One region of the Burkholderia sp. LMU1-1-1.1 genome, then DNA from elsewhere that is predicted to be linked to it. Evidence: predicted binding sites of a transcription regulator. Region 1 holds the regulator's gene; each other region holds the start of a gene.
What was found. Region 1 encodes sigma-54, which starts transcription at its own class of promoters, with help from an activator protein. Its sites were predicted from a motif close to TGGCANGNAANCTGCTTT; they were not measured.

Region 2: MRBLMU1_RS07965 (MSMEG_0572/Sll0783 family nitrogen starvation response protein) is a predicted target of sigma-54. The motif match lies at 830-847, and genes of this name have one in related genera.
Region 3: MRBLMU1_RS07320 (outer envelope protein) is a predicted target of sigma-54. The motif match lies at 791-808, and genes of this name have one in related genera.
Region 4: MRBLMU1_RS22645 (urease accessory protein UreD) is a predicted target of sigma-54. The motif match lies at 1,206-1,223, and genes of this name have one in related genera.

The regions. Positions count from the first base shown of each region.
Region 1 covers NZ_JBEGHG010000086.1:56,910-59,108, forward strand. Annotated here, with positions in the region: gene lptB (LPS export ABC transporter ATP-binding protein) at 1-129, shown strand, start outside; gene MRBLMU1_RS31545 (RNA polymerase factor sigma-54) at 139-1,620, shown strand; gene hpf (ribosome hibernation-promoting factor, HPF/YfiA family) at 1,696-2,055, shown strand.
Region 2 covers NZ_JBEGHG010000007.1:30,751-32,949, forward strand. Annotated here, with positions in the region: gene MRBLMU1_RS07960 (PLP-dependent aminotransferase family protein) at 1-525, opposite strand, end outside; gene MRBLMU1_RS07965 (MSMEG_0572/Sll0783 family nitrogen starvation response protein) at 921-1,403, shown strand; gene MRBLMU1_RS07970 (Nit6803 family nitrilase) at 1,423-2,199, shown strand, end outside.
Region 3 covers NZ_JBEGHG010000006.1:111,278-113,476, reverse strand. Annotated here, with positions in the region: gene MRBLMU1_RS07325 (GntR family transcriptional regulator) at 1-725, shown strand, start outside; gene MRBLMU1_RS07320 (outer envelope protein) at 905-1,762, shown strand; gene MRBLMU1_RS07315 (BMP family ABC transporter substrate-binding protein) at 1,793-2,199, shown strand, end outside.
Region 4 covers NZ_JBEGHG010000034.1:275,545-277,743, forward strand. Annotated here, with positions in the region: gene MRBLMU1_RS22640 (urease subunit gamma) at 1-282, opposite strand, end outside; gene MRBLMU1_RS22645 (urease accessory protein UreD) at 299-1,174, opposite strand; gene MRBLMU1_RS22650 (NAD-dependent epimerase/dehydratase family protein) at 1,413-2,199, shown strand, end outside.

The DNA.
Region 1 (2,199 bases):
ACGCTGGGCATTTGCGACCGCGCATATATCATCAACCAGGGCTCGGTTCTGGCTTCAGGCCGGCCGGACGACATCATCGCCGACGAGTCGGTCCGCCGCGTGTACCTGGGTGAACACTTCCGGATGTAAATAGGCCCCATGAAACAGTCATTGCAACTGCGCACGTCGCAGCACCTCGCGCTGACACCCCAGCTGCAGCAGTCGATCCGTCTGCTGCAGCTGTCCACGCTGGAGCTGCACCAGGAGCTCGAGCAACTGCTCACCGACAACCCCCTGCTCGAGCGTCTGGACGACCCGCTCGACCGATCGCTGCGGCTGTTGTCCGACGGCGCCATCAGCCAGCAGGCGCCGTCCGGCGAGGCGCCGCCCGAAGGCCCGCCGGGCCAGCAGGACGCGCCGGCCGCCGCCGACGCCGACCCCTACGACGGCCCCGCCGCCGATACCGAAAGTACCAGCAGCGAGGCCGACGTCGACTGGAGCGACGCCGGCCGCAGCAAGGCCCCCGACGACGAGGACGCGCGTCCCCAACTGGAGGCCAACCACTGCACGCTGCGCGAGCATCTGATGGAGCAGATGCGGGTGACCGTGCTGGAGACGCGCGACCGCGCGCTGGTCGAGCTGATCATCGACGCGCTCGACGAGAACGGCTACCTGGAGGAGCCGCTGGAGGAGATCCACGCGCGCCTGCCGGAGGAACTGGAAGTCGACATCGACGAACTGCGCACCGCCTTGTCGATGCTGCAAAGCTTCGACCCGATGGGCGTGGGCGCGCGCAACGCCTCCGAATGCCTGGCGCTGCAGATCAAGCGCCTGCCGGGCATCGCGCTGGTGACGCGGCGCATGGCGCTGACCATCGTCGAGAACCATCTGACCTGGTTCGCCCAGCGCGATTTCAACAAGCTGAAAAAGGCGCTGGTGTGCGACGACGAGGACTTGCGCGAGGCGCAGGCCGTCATCCGCCTGTGCAATCCGCATCCGGGTTCGGCCTTCGCCTCGGACGTGTCCGACTACGTGGTGCCGGACGTGATCGTCAAGAAGGCGCGCAACGGCTGGCAGGTCAGCCTCAACAACGACGTCATGCCGCGCCTGCGGGTCAACGCCATGTACGCCAACCTGCTCAAGCAGGGCAAGGGCGAGGGCGCGATGGGCGCCCAGTTGCAGGAAGCCAAGTGGCTGATCAAGAATATGCGCCAGCGCTTCGACACCATCCTGCGCGTGGCGCAGGCGATAGTAGAAAGGCAAAAGAACTTTTTCTCGCACGGCGCGGTTGCCATGCGCCCCCTTGTGCTTCGCGAAATTGCTGATACACTGGGTTTACACGAGAGCACTATTTCTCGGGTGACGACTCAAAAGTACATGCTGACGCCGCACGGCATGTTTGAGTTGAAATATTTCTTTGGTAGCCACGTCGCCACCGAAGCGGGCGGTGAAGCAAGTTCGACGGCGATACGGGCACTCATCGTGCAATTGACAGGAGCTGAAGACCCTAAAAATCCTTTATCCGACAGTAAGATTGCGGACATGCTGGGGGAACAAGGCATGGTGATTGCGCGACGGACTGTTGCCAAATATCGCGAAGCGTTGAAAATCCCTCCCGTTAGTCTCCGCAAGTCTTTGTAGTTACTTGGTCACTGTGCGCCCGGCCGCAATGGGCGCGGCACTGACCGTAAGCGACATTTATCTTTAGGAGCGTGTATGAATCTGACCATCAGTGGACATCATCTCGAAGTGACCGCGGCCATCCGCGAATACGTACAGAGCAAACTGGAACGTGTCACTCGTCACTTCGATCAAGTTATTGATATTGCTGTCATCCTGACTGTAGATAACCTTAAAGAGAAATCCAAACGCCAGAAGGCTGAAATCAATCTGCGCATGTCGGGTAAAACCGTGTACGTGGAAAGCCTGTCGCAAGACCTGTACGCCGCGATCGACACCCTGGTCGACAAGCTCGACCGTCAGGTCATGAAATACAAATCCAAAGTTCAGCAGCACGGCCACGATGCGATCAAGCATCTCCCGGATAGCTACGAACCCGCTGCCGCCGCCCTATAACAACGGCCTCCGGCACCATCCAACAAAGGGCGCAAGGGCGCCCTTTTTTGTGTCCGCGTTTTATGTCCACCTCGATTCGATGAAAATAATTTATCCCGTTTCGGCGGCGACGCCGCGCGCGCGGAAGTGGCGGTAGAATAGGTT
Region 2 (2,199 bases), on a different contig from region 1:
CTGCGCGCCCGGCGCCACCAGCAGCCGCTCGGGTTCCACCGACAGGCCGCGCCGCCGCAGCCACAAGGCGCCGGCTTCGCGGTCCGACGCCGAGCCGCCGAAGTCCTGGTAGCGCAACAGCGCCTGCATGGCGGCCGGCGATTCGCCCAGCGACGCCACGCCGGCGCGCATCAGCGCCGACAACTCCGGCGTGAGCGCCTCCGGCGGCATGTTCATCGACAAGTCGACGTTGGGCCGCCCCGCCACCGCCCGCGGGATCGCCATCGCCCGGCGGCCGCAGACGAAGGTGCCGCGCCCCACCGTCGAATCGACCAGGCCGCGCTTGTGCGCCTCGCCGTAAGCGCGTGCCACGGTGGTGAAGTCGATGCCCAAGGCGTCGGCAAGTTGGCGCTGCGGCGGCAAGCGCTGCTCGGGCGCGAGCCGGCCGGTGGCGATGTCGGCGGCGATGGCGTCGGCGATCACCTTGTATACCGGTCCCTGGCCTTTTTTCAGTTTCGGCAGCCACGCGGCGGCGGATTTGGGCATCGCGGTTTCTCCATTCAATTCAAACTTGACGGGCCGATTGCATGCATTATCCGTGCCGGCCGAAACCGACCGGAAAGCGGGGAAAGCGCGGTGCCGGCGCACCATCGGCGCGCACCGCGCCCCATCGCGGCGCAGGTCCGTTCTGGATCTTTCCCCGTAGATACAGGCGATTGACTGCACGACTTGAATGGAGCGGCGGCCGCGGCCTGAAAACCGGCGCGCCGTCCGCAGAATGGCGCCCAGGCCGAAAACCCGGATTGACTGGATTTCCATCCCTGCAAACAGCCCCTCAATGCGGCCGCCCTGGCACGCCGGATGCATTCAAAGGGGCTATCGCGGCGCAGTCAATCCGAACGCCCGGTGCTCCCTACAACTCCATTGAAGGAACCAACGCCATGCCAGCCATCGACCACAAAGCCCACGTCAAGGGCGACTATTTTGTTGACTACGAAGAGAAGGTATTCGAGGACGTCAAAGCCCGTCCGGGCGAAAAGGCGCTGGTCACCTTCCACACCGTCGCCTTCGAGGGTTCGATCGGTTTCGTCAACCTGCTGCAGGCCACCCGCCTGCAGCGCAAAGGCTACGAGACCACGGTGCTGCTGTACGGCCCGGGCGTGACACTGGGATTGCAGCGCGGCTTTCCCACGCTGGGCGACGAGGCCTTCCCCGGCCACCTGAACCAGAACAACCAGCTGGTCAAGTTCATGGCCGAAGGCGGCAAGGTCTACGCCTGCCGCTTCGCGCTGCAGGCGCTGTACGGCCACGGCGAGCCGTCGCTGATCGAAGGCATCCGCGCTATCGCCCCGCAGGACGTGCTGGACCTGAAGCTGCTGCACCTGCGCGACAACGCGGTGATCATCGACACCTGGACGCTGTAAGCGGAAAGGAGGCGGACCTATGACAACGACCAGGAAGACGGTGCGGGCGGCGGCGGTGCAGATCGCGCCGGACCTGACCAGCGCCGGCGGCACGCTGGCGCGCGTGCTCGAAGCGATCGCCGAAGCGGCGGCCAACGGCGCCGAGATGGTGGTCTTTCCCGAGACCTTCGTGCCCTACTACCCCTACTTTTCGTTCGTGCGTCCGCCTTTCGCCGCCGGCGCCGAACATCTGCTGCTGTACGAGCGCGCGGTGGCGGTGCCGGGGCCCGTCACCGACGCCGTCGCCGCCGCCGCGCGCGGCCACGGCGTGGTGGTGGTGCTGGGCGTGAACGAGCGCGATCACGGCAGCCTGTATAACACCCAGCTGGTGTTCGACGCCGACGGCGCGCTGGTGCTCAAGCGGCGCAAGATCACGCCGACCTACCACGAGCGCATGATCTGGGGCCAGGGCGACGCCAGCGGCCTCAAAGTGGTGGAGACGGCCGTCGGCCGGGTCGGCGCGCTGGCCTGCTGGGAGCACTACAACCCGCTGGCGCGCTACGCGCTGATGGCGCAGCACGAGCAAATCCACTGCGCGCAGTTCCCCGGCTCGATGGTGGGACAGGTGTTCGCCGACCAGATGGAGGTGACGATCCGCCACCACGCGCTCGAATCGGGCTGCTTCGTCATCAACGCCACCGGCTGGCTGACCGAGGAGCAGATCGCCACCATCACCACCGACCCGGCGCAGCAGAAGGCGCTGCGCGGCGGCTGCTGCACCACCATCGTCTCGCCCGAGGGCGTGCTGCTGGCCGAA
Region 3 (2,199 bases), on a different contig from region 1:
GCAAGGCCGAACCGGCCGTACCGGCCACGGGCAAAGGCGCGCCGCTCAAGCGCGGCACCACCGGCGTCGACATGCGCATCTACCGCGCCGTCGTCAACGCCGTCATGAGCCACCGCCTGCCGCCCGGCACCCATCTGGGCGAAGCCGATTTCTGCGAGCTGTATCAAGTCAGCCGCACCACCGTGCGCAAGGCGCTGCAAAGGCTGGCGCACGACCACATCATCGAACTGCGTCCCAATCGCGGCGCCGTCATCGCCTCGCCCACGCCGGAGGAGGCGCGCGACATTTTCGCCGCGCGCCGCGCCATCGAACGCGAGATCATGCCGCTGGTGATACGCAACGCCACGCCGGCCTCGCTGCGGCAGATACGCGCCGCGCTCGAAGCGGAGGACCAGGCGCGCCTGACGGGCGACCGCGCCGGCTGGATACGACTGGGCGGCGAATTCCACATCCTGCTGGCCGAACTGGCCGGCAACCACGTACTGCAGCGCTTCATGGGCGAACTGGTATCGCGCTGTTCGCTGATCATCGCGCTCTACGAAAAGCCCGGCGCGCCGATGTGCGGCAACCACGAACACCAGGATCTGGCGACGCTGATCGAACAAGGAAAAGTCAGCGAAGCCACCCACCTGATCGAGCACCACCTGTTGGAGATAGAGGCACGCCTGCGCCTCGACACCACCCACAAAAAGGTCAACCTGGCCGAAGCCCTATCAGGCCTTTAAAAGCAAAGCCAGGCCAGAAAATCAAGCTCCGCCAACGAGCCGCCAACAGCGTATGGGAAAACAACTGGCCCGCAACTTGCTAGAAAAAGAAACCAAGATTGCATCCAATCCCAAAGCGAGATTGGATACAAAAATAGTTCGTTCATACCGCCCTTCACCCACTGACTGGAGTTCGCACGATGTCCCAACTCGCAACCCGCACCGCCGCTGTACTAGTACTTCTCGCCACCTGCGCCTGCGCAGCCCAAGCCGCGGACTGGAGCGACACCTCAATCGGCTACCGTTACGGCACCCGGTTCGCCGAGCCGTTCAACAACACCGACATCACCAAGAACATCGTCAACTTCAGCCACGTATCGGGCTACAAATACGGCAAGAACTTCTTCAACGTCGACTTCCTGATGTCTTCGCACGACGACCCCTCGTCGGCCGGAGCGGCCAGCGGTGCGCACGAAGCCTACGCGGTGTACCGCCACACGCTCGACCTGGGCAAGGTCACGGGAAGCAACTGGGCCTTCGGCCCGGTGCGCGGCGTCGGCGCCACCCTTGGCTTCGACTACAACAGCAAAACCGACGCCGGCTACAACTCCAAGAAACGCATGGTCGTCGCCGGCCCGACCCTGATGATGGACGTACCGGGCTTCCTCGATATCAGTCTGCTCGCGCTATGGGAGAGCAACGCGCCGTTCAACACCTACACCAATGTCGCCACGCCGCGCTACCGCTACGACACGCACGCCATGCTCACCGCCGCGTGGGGCATCCCGTTCAACATCGGCATTCCGCTGTCGTTCGAAGGCTACGCCAACTTCATCGACAAGAAAGGCAAGGACGAATTCGGCGGCGACACCGCGCGCGAAACCAACATCGACATGCAGATCATGTACGACGCCAGCGCCGTCGTCAGCGCGCCGAAGAACACCTTCAAGATCGGCGTCGAATACCAGTACTGGAAAAACAAATTCGGCAACTCCGACAAGAACAACCCCGGCGCCACGGCCAGAACGCCGATGGTCCGCGCGGAATACCACTTCTAATCCACACACTTCACCGCTAAAGGAAACCGCATGATGAATCGTCGCACACTGATCGCGCTGGCCACGCTGGCCGCCACCCTCGGCGCCGCCGCCCTCCCCGCGCTGGCGGCCGAACCGCTGAAGATCGGCTTCGTCTACGTCGGCCCAGTCGGCGACGCCGGCTGGACCTACGCCCACGACCAGGGCCGCCTGGCGATGGAAAAAGCGCTGGCCGGCAAAGTCAAATCCACCTACGTGGAAAACGTGCCGGAAGGCGCCGACGCCGAGCGCGTGATCCGCAAGCTGGTCGCCGAAGGGAACAAGCTGATTTTCACCACCTCGTTCGGCTACATGAACCCGACCGAGAAAGTGGCCAAGTCGGCTCCCGGCGTGGTGTTCCTGCACGCCACCGGCTTCAAGACCGGCAAGAACCTGGGCACCTACGAATCGCGCCTGTA
Region 4 (2,199 bases), on a different contig from region 1:
GGTGACCAGTTTGCTGCCGTCGGGGAAAGTGGCTTCCACCTGGATGTCCGGGATCATCTCCGGTATCCCTTCCATGACCTGGTCGCGCGTCAATATCTGCGTGCCGTCGGCCATCAGCTGGGCCACCGACTTGCCGTCGCGCGCGCCCTCCATGATGGCGCAGGTGATCAGCGCGATCGCCTCCGGATAATTCAGTTTCAGGCCGCGCGCGAGGCGGCGCTCGGCCACGATGCCGGCGGTGAAGATCAGCAGTTTGTCTTTTTCTCTTGGGGTCAGATCCATGTTCGGGGTTCCAGTATCAGGTTTGCCAGATGCGCGGCGTGACGGCCTCGCGTTCCAGCAGATGCGGGCGCACGCGGCGCCACACGGTGAGCATGAGGCGGCGCGCGGTTTCGCTGTCATCGCCCAGATGGCGCGCCACCAGCACGCCCTTGGTGTGGGTGATGCCGAAGGCGTGTTCGCCATCGGCGGCGATGTCGGCGCGGATCTGGGACAGCAACTCGGTCAGCACGGCGGCCGGCAGCGCTTTGCCGGCGGCGATCAGGGTGGCGCAGACGGTGTGGCCGTTCAACGCCAGCGGACTGCCCAGACGACCGCCGACCATCGCGCCCTGCTCCCACCAGATCAATTTGCCGTCGCGACGGATGCTGCTGCGCTGCGTGACGGTGCCGGTGTTGAATACCTCGCCGGAGCCGCGACGGCCCATGCAGAGGATCTCGCAGCCGATGAAGGTGGCGCCGACGGCCAGTTCCACGTGCTGCTCCAGCACCACGTTAGCGGTATCAAAAAAGATGGTTTCCTGTGGCAGCCATTCGAGGGCGGCGCTTTCGTTCAAGTGCAGGTGGACGACCTGGCGCGAGACCTTGCCATTGGCCTTGTACCATTTGGCGGCGCCCGGCGTGGTGATGAAGGCGTGGGCGCGGTCGCCGACGCCGATATCGATCGCCAGCTGGTCGCCGCCGACCACGCCGCCCGGCGGATGGACCACGATGGCGTGGCACACCTTGCCGTCTTCGGGGTACAGGGCCTTCTGCACGCGCAGGGGACCGAAGTGGATATTGTTGAACAGCCGCGTGGTGCCGGCATCGTCCGCGAATCCGAGCGTGAGACTGGCCTGCCAGGCTGCATGGGCGGCGCTGGCGACGAGGTCGGACGATGCGGTGCAATCAGGCATAACTTAGTGGTTTTATAAATAATGTCTGTACTATGCAAGCCGTGTGCCAGCAGAAAATCCGACCCGGGCAGCGCGAGGCAAGGTTATTGCACCAAATTGAGTCGCAGGCACCAAAATAGTGCGTTTTGGCGCGTGAATATTATTGACTCACCCTCAACTATGCTTTGCTCGCCGAGGTCTTTGTGCGCGACGCCTCCCCCGCCATACTGAATGCATCCAATTTCAACAGGAGCACGACATGAAGGTATTCGTCACAGGCGCGGCAGGGTTTATCGGCGGTTCGATCGCTGCGGGGCTGGTCAAGGCCGGCCACCATGTCACCGGGCTGGTTCGCAAACCAGAGCAAATCGAGGAACTCAAGAAGATCGGCGTGACCGGGGTGGTCGGCACGCTCGACGACCGCGATTTGCTGATCACGCAGGCGCGGTCGGCGGACGCCGTCATCAACGCGGCCAGCAGCGACAATCGCGCAGCCGTGGAAGCCATCATCGACGGGCTTTCCGGCTCGGGCAAGGTGTTCCTGCACACCAGCGGCTCGAGCATCGTCGGCGACGCCTCGGGTGGACTGGGCACCGACCGCATTTATTACGAGGACCAACTGCCGGAACCGACGCCGGACAAGGCGGCCCGCGTCGCCATCGACAACCTGGTGCTGGCCGCCGCCGGCAAGGGCGTGCGTTCGGCGGTGCTGTGCAATACACTGATCTACGGCCACGGCGCGCTGCCGCGCGATAGCGTGCAGTTGCCACGCCTGCTCAAACAGGCGCGCAAGAGCGGCACCGTGCGCCATGTGGGGCCGGGGTTGAACATTTGGTCCAATGTACATATCGACGATGTGGTCGATCTGTATTTGCTGGCCCTGGAGAAGACCGAAGCTGGCGCGTTTTATTTCGTCGAAAGCGGCGAAGCATCGTTCCGCGATATGACGGCGGCGATGGCGCGCGCGCTCGATATGGGCGAGGCGCAGGATTGGCCGCTGGAGCAGGCCAAAGAGGAGTGGGGGTATGAGATGGCGTCGTACGGGC